Regions from separate parts of the Bacillus sp. FG16 genome, predicted to be linked through region 1. Evidence: riboswitches for the same ligand, from Rfam matches in the RefSeq annotation. Region 1 holds a riboswitch; the other holds the start of a gene.

Region 1 (8,189 bases):
ATTTTGGTAAATTAGCATACATTTGATTAATAAGAGCATCTGCTTGTTCTTTCGGTACACCGTAAGGGGACTCTTGATTTTTAACGAAAGAGGGGGAGACAGCGTCAATTAATGCGAGCTTAGAAATACGGTGCCCATTATAGCGAGACATATAGCGAATAGAAAGAGCACCACCAACTGAGAAACCGACTAGCGTAGCGTTCTCTACTTGGAGTGCTTCTAGAACAATTGCGATATCATCGGCTAATCGATCATACGTGTAACCAGTCCATGGTTTATCAGATTGCCCATTCCCTCGTATATCCATGGCGATACAGCGAAAGCCGTGCTCGGGTAAAACATTGAGTTGATATTGATACATTTGATGATTTAAAGGCCATCCGTGAACGAAGAAAACAGTCTTACTACCTGGACCAGGATTAACGTCTTGCACAAAAATATGCACATCTTTCTCGACAGTAATAAACATAAATGTCCCCCTATTTTATGAATATGCTCGATCCCAAAAGCGTTGTTTTGTCATAGCTTTAATAAATTCATTTGCTAGTCGTATAGGGTCTTGTTCTATTAAAACACCAGGCTTTCCTTCGATATTTAAAGATTGAATAATAGACGAGCCGTTTTGGAAGGAGCCAATTGGCTTAAAGTGATTATATGATTCTACGACAAATGAACTTGCTTTGTTAAGAAAATGATCATCCATCTTTCCGCTGATAAGAAGTAATCCATCATAAAGGAGTGGTGAGCCTGTTAAGAAAGTATCATTTACTTCCCACTGTCCATTTGGCGTTCCCTGCACTATGCCTAATCGTTCGGAAACGATCACTGGTTGAAGACCTACTTGTTTGAACTGATTTATTATATATTGTGCGCTTGGCCCATCATATCCATTTGCAACAATGACACCTACTCGTAATGTATTAGGACTAAAGGTCGTATTTGCCATACTGAGTGCTGGAGATGATTTTGTAACGTTGGATTCTTGCACATTTGGGATTTTTGCCCCGATAGCTTCTGCAACTAAAGTAGCCAATTCTGTACTAATATGTCCAATCATATCCACGACTTGTTGGCGGACAGATTTACTTTTGACTTTTCCTAATTCAAAGGAGAAAGCCTGCATAATGTGGATTTTTTCGACGTGACTCATACTATTCCAAAATAAACGAGCTTGAGAGAAGTGGTCTTTGAAGCTAGCAGCAGTTTCCCTTGTTTTATGACCAGATACAGTAGAAGGATATGTAACGAATCCCCCCTTTGTCCCAGGTACAGTATAAGGAGAATTATTTGCTAAGGAATTGTTATGGTAGGCAACTTTTCCTTTGTCGATTATATATTTAGACGCACCATCTCTTTGGTTGTTATGAAATGGGCATATCGGGCGGTTAATCGGTAGTTCTTGATAATTTGTACCAACGCGTGCTAATTGTGTGTCTGTATAAGAAAAGAGTCTACCTTGTAAGAGAGGGTCATTGGTAAAGTCAATACCACGGACGATACTTCCAGGGTGTAGTGCCACTTGTTCAGTTTCAGCGAATACATTATCTACATTGCGATTTAAGGTCATTTTCCCAATGATTTTAACGGGAAAATCTTCTTCAGGCCAAATTTTCGTTGCATCTAATATATCGAAGTCGTATTTAAATTCGTCCTCTTCTTCTAAAATTTGAATGCCAAGTTCGTACTCAGGGTAGTTTCCAGCATTAATATTTTCCCACAAATCACGGCGATGGTAATCTGGATCAGCACCGCCTAGTTTTTGTGCTTCATCCCAAATTAACGAATGAACGCCGAGCTTTGGTTTCCAATGGAATTTCACGAATTGTGACTTTCCATTTTTATTAACTAGACGAAATGTATGAACTCCAAATCCTTGCATCATTCGAAAGCTTCTTGGAATTGTACGATCGGACATAATCCACATCATCATTGCAGCTGATTCTTGATTGTTGGCGATGAAGTCCCAAAAAGTATCATGTGCTGTTTGGCCCTGTGGAATTTCATTATGTGGCTCTGGTTTAAGGGCGTGAATTAGATCAGGAAATTTAATGCCATCTTGAATAAAGAAAATGGGAATATTATTTCCTACTAAATCAAAATTTCCTTCTTCTGTATAAAATTTAACGGCGAATCCTCTTACATCTCGATTCGTTTCATTTGCTCCTTTTGATCCAGCTACTTCAGAGAAACGAATAAAAAGCGGTGTTTTTTTTGAAGGGTCTTGTAGAAAGTGGGCCATTGTTAGCTCTTCTAAAGATTCATATAACTCAAAAATGCCATGTGCTCCGTATCCTCGTGCGTGAACGACTCGTTCTGGAATTCGTTCACGGTCAAAGTGAGAAAGTTTTTCTCGCATAAGGAAATCTTCTAGAAGGGTAGGGCCACGATCACTGGCAGTTAAAGAGTTTTCATCATTTGAAATTTTAACACCTGTATTTGTTGTCATTTCCTTTCCTTCATTTTCACGCGTGAAAGATTGGAGTTGTTCTGTCTTTTTATTTTTTTTGCCGTCCATAAAAAACACCTCCCATAATATACGTATTATTGTTTATGTTTTTTATGCTTGTATATAGCATGAAGATATTGCATAGTTGGGATGATTTTCCTCAAATGTTCGATTTATCTTTGTTTGTCTATGAAAATCATTTATTATAATAAATGGTATTCTTCGAGATATTATTTTGAAGGGGTGTTGAAGTGAAAGAAAGTTTTCTATCATATAAAGAAGAAGAAAGGAATGCAAAAATCCTTTTATGGGTGTTATATGTCATTGTTATTGTATATCAAATTTTCTATGCAATCGTATTAGACGATAAATCAATAATGGATAAGGGGTACAACATAGTATGGCAAGTTATGTGCGGAGTAGCAATACTGTGCGTGAATATATATTTAATGAAAAAAGAGAAGGCCAACCTTGTTAAATATGCATGGATATTTGCATACATAGGGATAGAAATCGCTAATATATTTTCGTATGTTTTTTATAATAAGGCGGCGTTTGATGCAACAAATATAATAGAAATTATTCTCATTTTTTTTGTACCCATATTTTTAAATAAAAAATTTTATGTGATTTTACTTTCTTCTATTGTAGGAAAATATTTGATTTATTTATTTGTATTAGAGGAAGTAAAAGCATTTATGTACCTTATTATGTATACACTTATGTTAATAGCGGCATATATCATTTTAAACCGATTTTTACAATATCTTTCAGCTGTAAAGGAAAGTATTGCGATTGCTAGTGAATCGCAAAAATTAGCGGTAATTGGGAAAATGGCAGCGACGGTTGGACATGAAATTAAAAATCCACTCGCTTCATTAAAAGGATTTACACAATTACAACGAGAGAAGCATGAAGAGGATCCTATTTATAAACGTATGATTTTTGAAATAGAAAATATGAATAATATGATAAGTGAGTTGATGGAAGTTGCTACATGCAAACCTTCTATTTATAAGAAACATGATGTGGGGAAAATTGTATTACAAGTAATAACAAGTCTTCGCGAAAAAATGAATGAATTAAACGTACAGTTTATTTCTAATGTGGAAGAAAAAACAATAGAAATTGAATGTGATGAACGAAGAATAAGAGGAGTCTTTTTATATACGATAAAAAATGCTTTAGAGGCAATGGAACAAGGTGGCATATTACATGTAAGATTAGAAAATAAAGGGAAAGAGTATGTAATGATCAGCGTGATTGATAATGGTCATGGTATTAAGCAAGAAAACTTAATTCGTGTTACAGAGGCCTTTTATACAACGAAACAAGATAAAATTGGTCTGGGACTTACGGTAGCGAATCGAATTGTCACCGAGCACCTTGGTGAGCTGCATATTTCAAGTGAAAGAGATACTGGAACGAGAATAGACATCATTCTCCCAAGGAAGTGTGGAAATACTGAAATCCAAGTGGAAGAAAAGCTAGGAGTTACCATATGAATAAAGGCTATATATTTAAAAATGAAGAAATAAAGGCGCTGAAAGCATTTTTAAGTTTATTTTTCATTATATTTTTTGTATATGATCTTGCCTATGAATTTATCGTACCATTAATCGGTGGAGAGCAAGAAGGCGTAGGAGAGTTTGAAGATGGCTTAGGCTTATGGCTTTACTTTTTGATGGTGGTATTGTTTTGTATTGGAATATACTTTATGAAATGGAAAAATGTTTTTGCGGTAAAGTATATTATTCTAATTGGCTATAATGTATTAGATTGTATCCATAACATTATGATTTATTATGGTAGCGATGCAGAATTTGACGGTGGAAATATAGTAGAAGGATTTTTTATTTTGTTCGCACCAATCTTTGTGAATAAAAGATATTTCTGGTTAGTTCCAGCGATACTTGTCGGAAAGTATGCTCTTACAGGAATCATTATTCAATCTTCTCTCGTTTTAATTCCAATGGCATTATATAGCGTATTTACTATCATATGTTGGATTATATTTTTGAGGGTTCAGTCTTACGTTCGTACGCTTGAGATGATGGATAAAGAAATAAAACAGACAGAAAAACTAGCAGCTGTTGGAAAGATGGCAACGGTTATTGGTTATAAGATTAGAAGACCTTTAGCAAACTTAAAAAAACTTGTGAATAAACAAGCAGACAAGCATCCAGAGGATAAAATTTATAGTGATATTATGAAACAAGAAGTAGATCGGATTCATATAATTGCTACAGAACTTAGTGGATTTGAGAAATCTAAATCACTAGAATCAGAAACTCATAACATACAAGAAATTATCTCTTATGTTATTCGAGTTATGGAAAAGCCTGCTTTAAAACAAGGAGTCTATATACAAGGTATTTACAGTAAAGACTTACCATCAATTACATGTGATGAAAAACGATTAAAACAGGTCTTTTTTAATTTAATTAAAAATGCAATTGAAGCAATGTCAGTTGGCGGAACAATTACGATTAAAGTTACTGTAAAAGATGGAATCATCATTCAAGTGAAAGATGAGGGATGCGGCATTCCGAAAGATAAAATTCCAAAGTTAAATGAAGCCTTTTATACAACGAAAGAAACAGGAACTGGTCTAGGTTTAGTAGTTACAGAAAAAATTATTAAAGACCACAACGGTAAAATGAGTTTTGAAAGTGAAGTTGGGGTTGGAACGACGGTTGAGGTTATGTTACCACTGCATTAAATAGAAAAAACATCACTTCCAAATAAGTGATGTTTTTCTATTTTATCTTGCTATTTGTGGATAGTAAAAATCTCATTTTATCGATAAAGAATGTATGATGTATTTCTAAGATCAAAATGTTTTTTTAAGTTTTTATTATGGATTTTTCAGTGAAAAATTTAGACTATAAAAATTAATTGTTTTTTTCTAAAAAAACTATTTTCTTTTTTGGGTTTTAATGGTATATTCAAAACACGATAAATAAATACCTATTTTTGGCACACTATTCGAAAGGATAGGTCGCAAAGCTAAGAGTCTAAAGTAATGAAAATTACTATGATAGTCTGGTTGCAGTTTGGATTTTCACACATAGTTGTATGTATGAAAATCGAAGAGGCAACCGGATTTTTTATTGTCTCAAAAAGAAAAAATAAATGGGCACACTATTCGAAAGGATAGGTCGCAAAGCTAAGAGTCTAAGGTAATGAAAATTACTATGATAGTCTGGTTGCAGTTTGGATTTTCACACATAGTTGTATGTATGAAAATCGAAGAGGCAACCGGATTTTTTATTGTCTCAAAAAGAAAAAATAAATGGGCACACTATTCGAAAGGATAGGTCGCAAAGCTAAGAGTCTAAGGTAATGAAAATTACTATGATAGTCTGGTTGCAGTTTGGATTTTCACACATGTTGTGATGTATGAAAATCGAAAAGGCAACCAGGCTTTTTATTTTCTAGGAATACACATTATGATTGTAAATTTAGCTGAATAATAAATTTAATGTTCAAAATATTCGGTTCATAAGAAGTGAGGGAGGGAAGTACATTGCAAAATCAAATAGGTAAATTTGGGCGTATACTTCTCGCTGGAGGAATATTATTTACGCAAGTTGGTGTGCTAGATTACTCTGCAACGAAAGTTTATGCGGTTACAAACGACGAGCAAGGACGTTTTATCGTTCATATGGATAAACAAGAAATAAAAGTTGATGAAAATGTAGTATTAAAGATTACAAATACAAATAAACAAGATGCTAATATCGAGCTGAAATTATCTAATGAACAGCTGTTCAATGAAGCAGAAACAAAAAAAATGAACGAAAACAATAAAGCGATTCAAAACATTTCAGTAACAGAAGATCACATTGTAAAAATTGAAAAGAATGAACAAAGTAATTTTATCGGTGACGTATATGTAGTCATTCAAATGAAAAAAGCTGGAGAGTACAAATTTGAACCGATAGTGAAGTTTGAAGGGAATGAAAAGAAAATTGAATCTCCTTCTCTACATGTTGTAGAGAAAAAAGAGGCTTTAAATGTAGCTATTTCTGATGAAAATCCAAAGGCTTCAGAGGAAGTTATGAAAAAAGAAATCAGTGAAAAAGTGAAAGTATCGGAAGAAAATAAAAAACAAGAAATAAATGCTACTAACGCTGAAGTTCCAAAAGAAACGAAGACTTTAGCGAAAGAAAAGGTTAATGAAGAACTCATACCAAAGGAAAATGAATTAAAAGAGAGCAATAGGATAAACGAAAGTAATCAGGAATTACCTGCTATTCAACCTGAGAAGGCATTAAAGAGCCAATCTCTACTAGCTGCTAGTCCTGTTACAAGTATTCTTAAATATCCAAATGTAAAAGTAATAAATAATAGAACAGGTGAAGGGCCTTCTATCTTGGGTAAATATGCTTTTAGATTTGTTTGGAGCCCACAAGTAACATATGAGGTAAAGGGTAGTAGCAATGATAGAAGTGGTCAAAGTCAATATACATTTAGAAATTCAAATAGAGAACAGTATGTATTAGTAAAAAAAGCTGGTGAATATCAAGGGAAATGGATAGATGTCCGTATTAATATTCACTCTATGACAGCTTCATCTGTAGATGTTAAAACACCAATAACTAAAGATGATGCAAAAAACTTTTTACAATTATATGGGAACGGAAGGTCAGGACAAACTTATAATGCTTCCTTTGAATTTTATGAACACGGAACAAGTAAAAAAGTACCATTAACAGCAATGTGGAATTTCAAAAGGATAAACAGTTATAAAAATGTTACGTTACGTAATGATGGTAGTCATTTAACGAATTTATACGTGTATGATACGAGTTCAATTAGGTATCAAGACAAAGGGAATAATAAAATAGAGTTTTCTGGAACAGCAGGCCCAGTAGCTACTCCAGAAGCAGATATGACAATTACATTTGATAATTTAACAGAATTACCGCTAGAAGTTAGGTTAAATGCTTCAGGTGTTAATGTATCATACGATCAATTAGCGATTGCACAAATTGAAATTCCAGCTCCAAGTGTAATAGGAGATATTGTGGAAGATAATTCCCGTCAACTTTCTTATAAGGTATATCAAAATATGCCTGCTCAATCGAAAGACATTCACTATGCGAAATCTTTTGTATTAGAAAGTGAAGTGAATAAGGATTTTACTGTGAATAATGTTTCCATTCAAGATGTGGAGAGTGGAGATGATGTAAGTAGCTTCTTTGATATTAGCAGGAAAAACAATAAAGTCACTGCGGTTGCGAAAGCAAATGCGCTAAAAACAGAAGAATTCAACGGGAAAATTTACGAGATGACAATTACAGGTTCTCCTGTAAAAGGTGCTGATGTAATGAAATATTACAAAAATGGTTATCTTGAAATACCGGTGTCAGCTAAAAATTATTTAGATGGTGATAAGAATGGGCAAGATAGTAATCGAGATGGAGTCGCAAAAATAAGCTATAAAGGTATTCCAACTGGGAAACCAGTCCCACAAAAAGTAGTGCAAGGAACAGATTTAACAAAAATGGATATTTCTAAATTTGTGACAGATTTATCTGTAGATACGCATTTGGATGTAGATAAACCAATATCAGTAGTGAAGTTAATCAATATTCCAGATACCAAAACAATAGGGAATCATACTGTAACGGTTGTAATTGAAACGAAGCAAGGTGTACAAGCGGAGATTCAAGTGCCGGTTACTGTCGTTGATGGGACTTTAAAGTTAGTAGACGTACCAAAAGAAATTACATTT
Region 2 (8,189 bases), on a different contig from region 1:
TTATAAAGCCGAAGCTAAAAGAGACGACATGGTCACTGCAAAGACGTGACGATGAAGTTCGTAAAAAAATGGATGAGTACAAAAAAATAGCAGCGGCAGAAGGAGCAGGGACGGGAGCTGGTGGTATTCTCCTCGGTCTTGCTGACTTTCCGCTTTTACTCGGCATTAAAATTAAATTTTTATTCGATGCAGCAACATTGTACGGATTTGATACGAGCGACAAAGAAGAGCGCCTTTTTATCCTTCACGTTTTCCAGCTTGCCTTTTCAAGTGACGACCACCGAAAAGAAATATGGAAAGCAATCGAAACATGGGATACAGAAGAAGAAAATCATATGGACTGGGAAAAGTTCCAAACAGAGTACCGAGACTATATCGATTTAGCAAAAATGCTTCAGCTCGTACCCATAATCGGTGCCCCGGTCGGCGCGTATGCGAACTATCAATTATTGCAAAGACTTGGGGAAGTAACGATGAATTGTTATCGTATGCGGTTGCTGAATAGGGATTAAAAAGAAGGCGTCCTACATGTGTAATGTAGGACGCCTTTTCTTAGAAGCTAAGTCCGATATAGCTAACTCCAACTATAATCAATACGATAAAAAGTACAATGATTAATGAAAATCCGCTCTTGCCAGCTTGTCCCGCTTCACCGCCGCCATTACCACCAAGTCCCATATGATATCCCCCTTATTGTTATATGTTGCTTTTACTTTATAACTTTCTGTATTTTCCAATAAACCCCTTCTGTAGTACTAACTAAATTGAAAATCATTTCGTTTTGTTTTATAATTTACTTACCGACCGGTAAGTAAAAATAAGTGAGGTACAGTATGACGAAGAATTTACAAACATCGCAGAACATTGTAGAGGCATCATTTAAACTTATGGCAGAACATGGCATTGAGAAGATGAGTCTTTCCATGATTGCGAAAGAGGTAGGTATTTCAAAACCGGCTATTTACTATCATTTTTCTTCTAAAGAAGCGTTAGTTGATTTTTTATTTGAAGAGATTTTTTCTGATTATCATTTTGCAAATTACTTCGATAAAGAGCAGTATACGAAAGAAAACTTTGCAGAAAAGTTAATCACAGATGGTTTACATATGCTCTCTGAGTATGAAGGGCAAGAAGGAATACTACGCGTTATCAATGAATTTATCGTAACTGCATCGCGAAATGAAAAGTACCAGAAACGTTTATTTGAAATACAAGAGGATTTCTTACATGGTTTCCACGATTTATTGAAGAAAGGCGCGAGACTGGGCGTTGTGTCACAACATGAAACGGAAGAAAATGCTCATACGCTAGCACTCGTGATCGATAATATGAGCAACTATATGCTCATGGGATTCCAGTTAAAGTATAAAGAAATTTGGATTCGAAATGTGAAAAACGTAATGAAGGAGGAGTAAAAATGAAAATGCAAAAAAACTGGTGGCTCGGTTTTCTTGGATTTATTGGGGTTTATAAAATACCAGGTATGATTGAAGCTTTTCAAGCGGATGGAAGTTGGATGAAGTTAATCGGTTTCATTTGGTTACTTTGGTTCGGATATTTTATTCCAGAGAAGAAAGAAGATTAAATTTCAATTTTCTGTAAAGTTATGTAAAATGTAGATTAAGAGTATTCATATATTAGATTACTAGATTTGGAGTGGTTACATGGATCCATTGAAAAATGAAATTCACCCTGACATGGTCAAGGTGTGGAAAGTTCGTGCTGTAATTGAAGAAGGGATCGGTATACTCGTCATTTTAGCTTACCTTTTCCTTATGATAAAGTTTGATTGGTGGGCGTGGATTTTGTATGTGATGATTGGGCTAACAGTTGTGTTCGCACCATTTTCGTACTTCTTATTCCCGAAACTACGTCAACGTTATTACAGCTACCAACTAAATGAGGAAGAGCTTGAAATTCAGCATGGTCTTTTTGTCGTAAAGCGCGTATTAGTACCGATGATTCGTGTACAGCACGTAACGATTGAACAAGGTCCGATTATGAGAAAATATGGCTTAGCAGAATTACACATTTCAACGGCAGCAACTTCTCACAGCATCCCAGGCTTAACGATGTATGAAGCAGAAATGTTGAAAACGAAAATCGCAGAATTAGCGAAAGTGAGTGATGAGGATGTATAAGAGGCAGCATCCAATCACGATGTTATTAGAATTAAAAATAACAGATTTTATACCACTCATTATTTTCATGTTCAGCTTAAACGGAAAATTTCCGTTTTGGTATTTAATTCCCGCAGCATTTGGTTTACTCACCGTTTTTTCAGCATTTGAAAAATGGTATTACACAACATATTGGGTTGAAAATAACGTATTACATGTGAAAAAAGGTCTCTTCGTGAAAAAGGAGAGCTACTTAAATAAAGAACGTGTTCAAACGATTAATACAAGTTCTAACGTGCTCTATCAAATGCTCGGTTTGAAAAAAATTCAGATTGAAACAGCTGGTGGGGGCGATGAAGCAGAAGTTAGCTTAGCTGGTATTACGGCAGAAGAAGCGGCGGAGCTTATTGCTTTGCTAAATGAGCCAACTCCAGAAGTGAAAGCAGAAGGAACGTTAGACGAAGCAACAGAAAATACAGTAGAAAAAGAAATTGTTACAGAAGAAAAACAAGCGACAGAGTATAAATTAACTTGGAAAGAGATTTTATTAGCATCTGTTACATCTGGTCAATTTGGACTATTATTCTCTTTAATCTTTTTCGTCTATCACCAAGTAGATGAGTACATTCCGAAATGGATAGAGAATGGCGTAAAGTCGTATGTAATGGAACATGATATATATGGCTGGATTTTCATGGTAGCTATTTTGCTCGTTCTTTCGTGGGTTATATCTACAATTGGCTACGCGTTAAAACATGGTAACTTCACAGTAAATCGAAAAAATGATGAAGTCCGTATTTCGCAAGGGTTACTGGAAAGAAAAGAACTCGTACTAAAATTGCACCGTATTCAAGGTATTACGATAAAAGAAAGCATTTTACGCCAACCATTCGGTTATTGTGCTGTGCAAGTAGAAGTAATTCAAAGTAAGGGAATGGATGACGAAAAAGAAAAAGTTACGCTGCATCCAATTATTCGAAAAGATCGCGTGCAACAGTTACTCGCACATTTACAGTTACCATATGAACTGAATACAAACATTATTTCATTACCAAAAGCAGCATTGCGCCGCTATCTCATTGATAGTTTCATTTTCTTCGCTATGTTAGGAATCCCGCTTACTGGAATAAGTATATACTCTGAAAAGCACTTCATCATGTGGGCATTAATTCCGCTCGCGATCCTCATCTTTACACTTGGATACGCAACATTTAAAACAAATGGTTACAGTGTTAACGGAGAACAAATTACACTTGTCTATCGTAGCGTCGGAAAATATACAGGACTTATTAGAAGAAGACATGTCCAATCAATGGAGAAGACACAATCATATTTCCAGCGCCGAGCGGATTTATGTACGTATAAGTTTTCTAGTGCATCATCTAGTTATAAAATAGAGCATACGAGAGTAGAAGACGCGGAGAGAATGCAGGATTGGTATAAGAAGAGAATGAGTGAGGAATAATTTGAGAAAGCTTGCCTAGTCTGAAGGGCAAGCTTTTTTGTTATAGGGAAAAGAGTCGTTTAATCCATATATTAGTACAACTACAGCAAACATGTATCAATACGCATGAAAAAAGGTAATATGCTTCTGTTTTGGGGAATATGTGGAATTTTTGATGTAAATGGTATACAAAAATACAAATAGTATTAGGAGGTTATATATGATAAGTCAGTTGAAAAGAGAAGCACTTGATGCATTAAAAGGAAGATGGGGATTAGCGGTAGGGGCAACTTTATTAATTGGAATCCTTATTGGAGCTGTTGAAATGCTAACAACAGGTATTTTCTCGATATTTTGGGGTTGGGAAGAGGCAAGTGATTCACTTACAGTAAGTATTATTGTAATGCTTGTTATTGGTCCATTAACAATAGGTGCCTATTATCTTGTTTTAAATGCAATTCGTGGGACTGATGCTCGCATTGGTCATATATTTAGATGGTTTAGCGATGGAAGTAAGTTGATGAAGTCGTTTTTAACATATTTACTAATGTATGTATACTTGACTCTATGGACATTACTTCTTATTATTCCAGGTATTATTAAATCATTTTCTTATTCTATGACATATTTTATTTTGAATGATCATCCAGAATATACAGCGAATCAAGCGATTACTGAGAGTCGTCATATGATGAATGGACATAAAATGGATTACTTTTTACTATGCTTAAGTTTCTTAGGCTGGTTCATATTAAGTATTCTTACTATAGGAATCGGTTTCTTATGGTTAGCACCTTATTTCTACGCGACATCAGCCGCATTTTATGAAGAGATTTCAAAAGAATATTATAAAAAAGAAGGCACTACTTTCTAATAAAACACATAAACCATCTGTTCCCTATATTCTTTAGGGGGTAGGTGGTTTTCTTTTTTGAGGACTTTGTCTAAAAAATAGGTAAGATTATTTTTAGGAAAAATAAAAGGAGCAACATAAATGAAATATACTTGTCCATGTTGCGTATATAAAGTGAAACTTTAATCAGTGGGGATTTTGTTCATTCCCCACTGATTATTAGTTCTCACCAATCGGGCATTTATGGGCAGCCCGCCTCCCGCCTAACTCCTTTGTTTTAGCTGAATTTTGAGGTGGGGGTCTTACTGTCCAGCAAATAGCGGGATAAAGTAATAAGAAGGACTAAATCGGTAAATTTTATTAATGGATATATTAGGAATGAATATGAAAGTATAGATGTATAGTCAATGTTGTGTATTTGATGTTATCATATTGAATGATATGGAAATTTTTAATAGAATAAGTAACTAAAAATTCAAAGGTAATGAAGCTTTTGTTGTATAAAGAAAATACTTAGTAGTAATCAACAATATTAAAAATAAGATTCGTATTTATATAAATTTAGTAGAAATGGGGTTTTAAAAAGGAATGAGTATCAGCATAACGCGGCAAAAGATTTTGGCGGCCGCTTCTCAAATTGTGCAATGTAAAGGGGTTGCTAAATTAACCTTAGAAGCAGTGGCAAAAGAGGCGGGTGTAAGTAAAGGTGGATTATTGTATCACTTTGCAAATAAAGAAGCTTTAATAGAAGGTATGATAGTCAGAGGGATAGAGGATTATGAGGGCGCTATTTACAATAAAGTAGCGGAAGACTCAGAGAGGAAAGGGAGATGGGTTCGCTCTTTTGTAGAGGAAAGATTAAGTAATGAGAGAAGAACAGAAGAGTTGTCTAGTAGTATGATGGCAGCATTCATGTTAAAACCTGAATTACTTGAGCCATTACAACAATCATTTCAGCAACTGCAAAAGAATATAGAAAACGATGAGATAGATTCAGTATGTGCAACAATTATTAGATTAGCAGCAGATGGATTATGGTATTCGGAATATTTAGGGGTTGGCAGACTAAGCCCCGAGTTAAGAGAAAAAGTGATTCAAGCTCTTATTGTTAATTCGTATAAATAGAATATACGAACTATATAATGTGAAAACAATTCACCATTACTTATTTAATGTAGTGGTGAATTGTTTTTTTTATTAGAAAAATAGAACAATTTTATAGAGTATTGAATTATAACCGTCCAGACGGTATAGTAATATTTGGTTTAAGAGGAAAATGAAACAAAAAAAGAATAAAAGATATTTTTAGCACACTATTCGAAAGGATAGGCCGCAAAGCTTAGAGTCTACGGTAATACATATTGGTTACTAAGATCGTCTGGTTGCACATTTTTGATGCAACCGGACGGTCTTTTTTTTGTTATATAAATATAAAAAAATAGGAGGGAACTATGCAAATGAAAAGTACTAAAAGGCATATTTCAATGGTTTCATTAGTTTTTCTAGTATTATTTTCAGTGCTGAATGTGTGGGCTCCAGTTATTCAAGCTGCTGTGATGAAAAGTCCAGTGGACGAAATTAATATTTCCCGTACTGATGGCACGACATCTGAACCGTATCAAGCCTCAGATGGTATGAAAGTAGAAGTGAAGTGGTCAGCTAAAGAAAAAATAAAAAGTGGAGATCAATTCACAATTGATATGCCAAAAGAGTTTCGAAAAGACCTTATGAATATGAGTTTTCCTTTAAAAGATGCTGAAGGAAAAACAGTTGGTACATGTGAGATGAAAAAGGGCCTATTAACATGTACTATGGGTGATTACGTAGAAGGAAAGAATAACATTAAAGGTTCTTTATTCGTAGAATTCTACTTTGGTCTAGAAGCATATGATGGTGTTAAAGAAATTCCATTAGAATTTAACGTTGATGGTCAAATCGTCAATAAAGAAGTAAGTGTAAATAATACGACAGAGAGACCGAAGCCACAGCCCAATACGGAAAATTTATTGAAATGGGGTTCTTATAATCAAGAAGATCCTTCAATTGCTGATTGGCTTGTATATGTAAATGCAACTGGAACAGAAATGCAAGATCTTAAATTAACAGATACATTAGGACCTGGGCATGAGTTAATTACAGACAGCGTAGTATTAGAAGAGGCTGTATTTGAAGATGGTTATGCACCAACAAATATTAAGCCAGCAGATTTATCTAACATTAAAATTAATGCAACAAAGACTGGATTTACAATTGAATTTCCAGACAGTTCAAAAGGCTATATTTTAAGATATAAAACAAAGGTTACAAATCCTGCTGCAAAGCCTCATAAAAATACAGTGAAATTAGAAGGCAAAAATATTAAAACTGAAGAAAAAGTAGGACAAGTATTCGTAAGTGGTGGGGGAGGATCCGGTTCAGGTGACGATAATCCACCTAGCATTGAAAAAAATATAGTTGATGAGATTGGTAAGTCTGTAGAACATCAGCAGTTAACACAAATGGATCAACCTATTCAATATCAAGTTGGTACACATATACCGAAAGATCCGCCTAAATACACATCTATGGTAATTAGTGATGATTTAGAAGATGTTTTAGAAGTATTAGAGGCAAAGGTGTATGATCAAAATGGCCAAGATATTACTTCTAAAGGAACATTAAAGATAGATAAACAAAAAAGTGAAGTAACATTTACATTTGGTGAGAGTTTTGACTATAAGTCATATGAAGACCAGATAATTAACCTTAGTATTAAGGCGAAAATTAAAAATAATGCAGACTTATCTTCTTACGTAGATAAGAAGATTCCTAATAAAGCAGAATTACATTTTGATGATAAAACATTAACATCAAAAGAAGTAACCATTACGCCGCCTGAAGCTCCAAAAGACGGTACAGTATCAATTCATAAAATAGATGCTGAGGATTCGAATAAAGGGTTAAAAGGTGCCGAATTTGAAGTTCGAAATAGTGCAAATGAAGTTGTTGCAAAACTGAAAACGGACGAAAAAGGTTTTTCAGTACCTCAAACTTTAGCTCCTGGGACGTATAAAGTTTATGAAACAGTAGCGCCAGAAGGATATCAAAAATTAACAAGCCCAGTAGAGGTTACACTTCAAGCTGGAGAAACAAAAACAATTGAAATTAAAAACACTATGCAAAAGGGTCAAATTGAAGTAAAGAAAATTGATTCGGAAAATGGTGAAAAACCATTAGCAAATGCAGAGTTTGATATAGTAAAAGACGGTGTAGTAGTCGAACATATTGTTACAGATAAAGATGGTAAGGCAATCTCTAAACCGTTAGCACCAGGAAAATATATTTTAAAAGAAACAAAAGCACCTGAAGGCTACCAATTAAAAGAAACAGAGTTCGAAGTAAATGTAACAGGGGACGGCATATTCCCAATACAAGTGGAAAATGCAATGGTAGACAAAGGTAATATAGAAATTACAAAAGTGGACAAAGAAAACGGGGCAGTATTAGCCGGTGTCGAATTTGAAGTCCAAGATGAGAAAGATGGCGTAGTAAGAAAAGTAGTAACAGATAAAGATGGAAAAGCAAACGTTTCAGATCTATCAGTAGGAAAGTACAAATTAGTAGAGACGAAAAGCTTACCAGGTTATAAAAAGCTAACAGAACCAGTACCATTTGAAATAAAAAAAGGTATGACAAAAGCTTTAGCAATAAAAGTAGAAAATGAGCAGTTAGACAAAGGTTCAGTAGAAATTACAAAAATAGATAAAGATAGTCAAAAAGTATTAGAGGGCGT

What was found. A riboswitch is a leader RNA that binds a small molecule or an ion and turns the genes downstream of it on or off. The one in region 1 is predicted to bind cyclic di-GMP.
Region 2: linked by a shared signal. The riboswitch ahead of ACODS7_RS14855 (SpaA isopeptide-forming pilin-related protein) and the one ahead of ACODS7_RS28125 (WxL domain-containing protein) in region 1 are both predicted to bind cyclic di-GMP.

Annotation. Positions count from the first base shown of each region.
Region 1 covers NZ_JBMDKC010000123.1:5,886-14,074, reverse strand. The annotation lists partial or broken gene ACODS7_RS28145 (alpha/beta fold hydrolase) at 1-469, opposite strand, end outside; gene ACODS7_RS28140 (catalase) at 485-2,515, opposite strand; gene ACODS7_RS28135 (ATP-binding protein) at 2,698-3,951, shown strand; gene ACODS7_RS28130 (ATP-binding protein) at 3,948-5,168, shown strand; cyclic di-GMP riboswitch class I at 5,415-5,503, shown strand; cyclic di-GMP riboswitch class I at 5,575-5,663, shown strand; cyclic di-GMP riboswitch class I at 5,735-5,823, shown strand; gene ACODS7_RS28125 (WxL domain-containing protein) at 5,976-8,189, shown strand, end outside.
Region 2 covers NZ_JBMDKC010000035.1:39,368-47,556, forward strand. The annotation lists gene ecsC (ecs operon protein EcsC) at 1-512, shown strand, start outside; gene ACODS7_RS14820 (YjcZ family sporulation protein) at 553-678, opposite strand; gene ACODS7_RS14825 (TetR/AcrR family transcriptional regulator) at 834-1,415, shown strand; gene ACODS7_RS14830 (hypothetical protein) at 1,418-1,585, shown strand; gene ACODS7_RS14835 (PH domain-containing protein) at 1,665-2,141, shown strand; gene ACODS7_RS14840 (PH domain-containing protein) at 2,134-3,585, shown strand; gene ACODS7_RS14845 (DUF975 family protein) at 3,785-4,438, shown strand; gene ACODS7_RS14850 (TetR/AcrR family transcriptional regulator) at 5,006-5,542, shown strand; cyclic di-GMP riboswitch class I at 5,715-5,807, shown strand; partial or broken gene ACODS7_RS14855 (SpaA isopeptide-forming pilin-related protein) at 5,869-8,189, shown strand, end outside.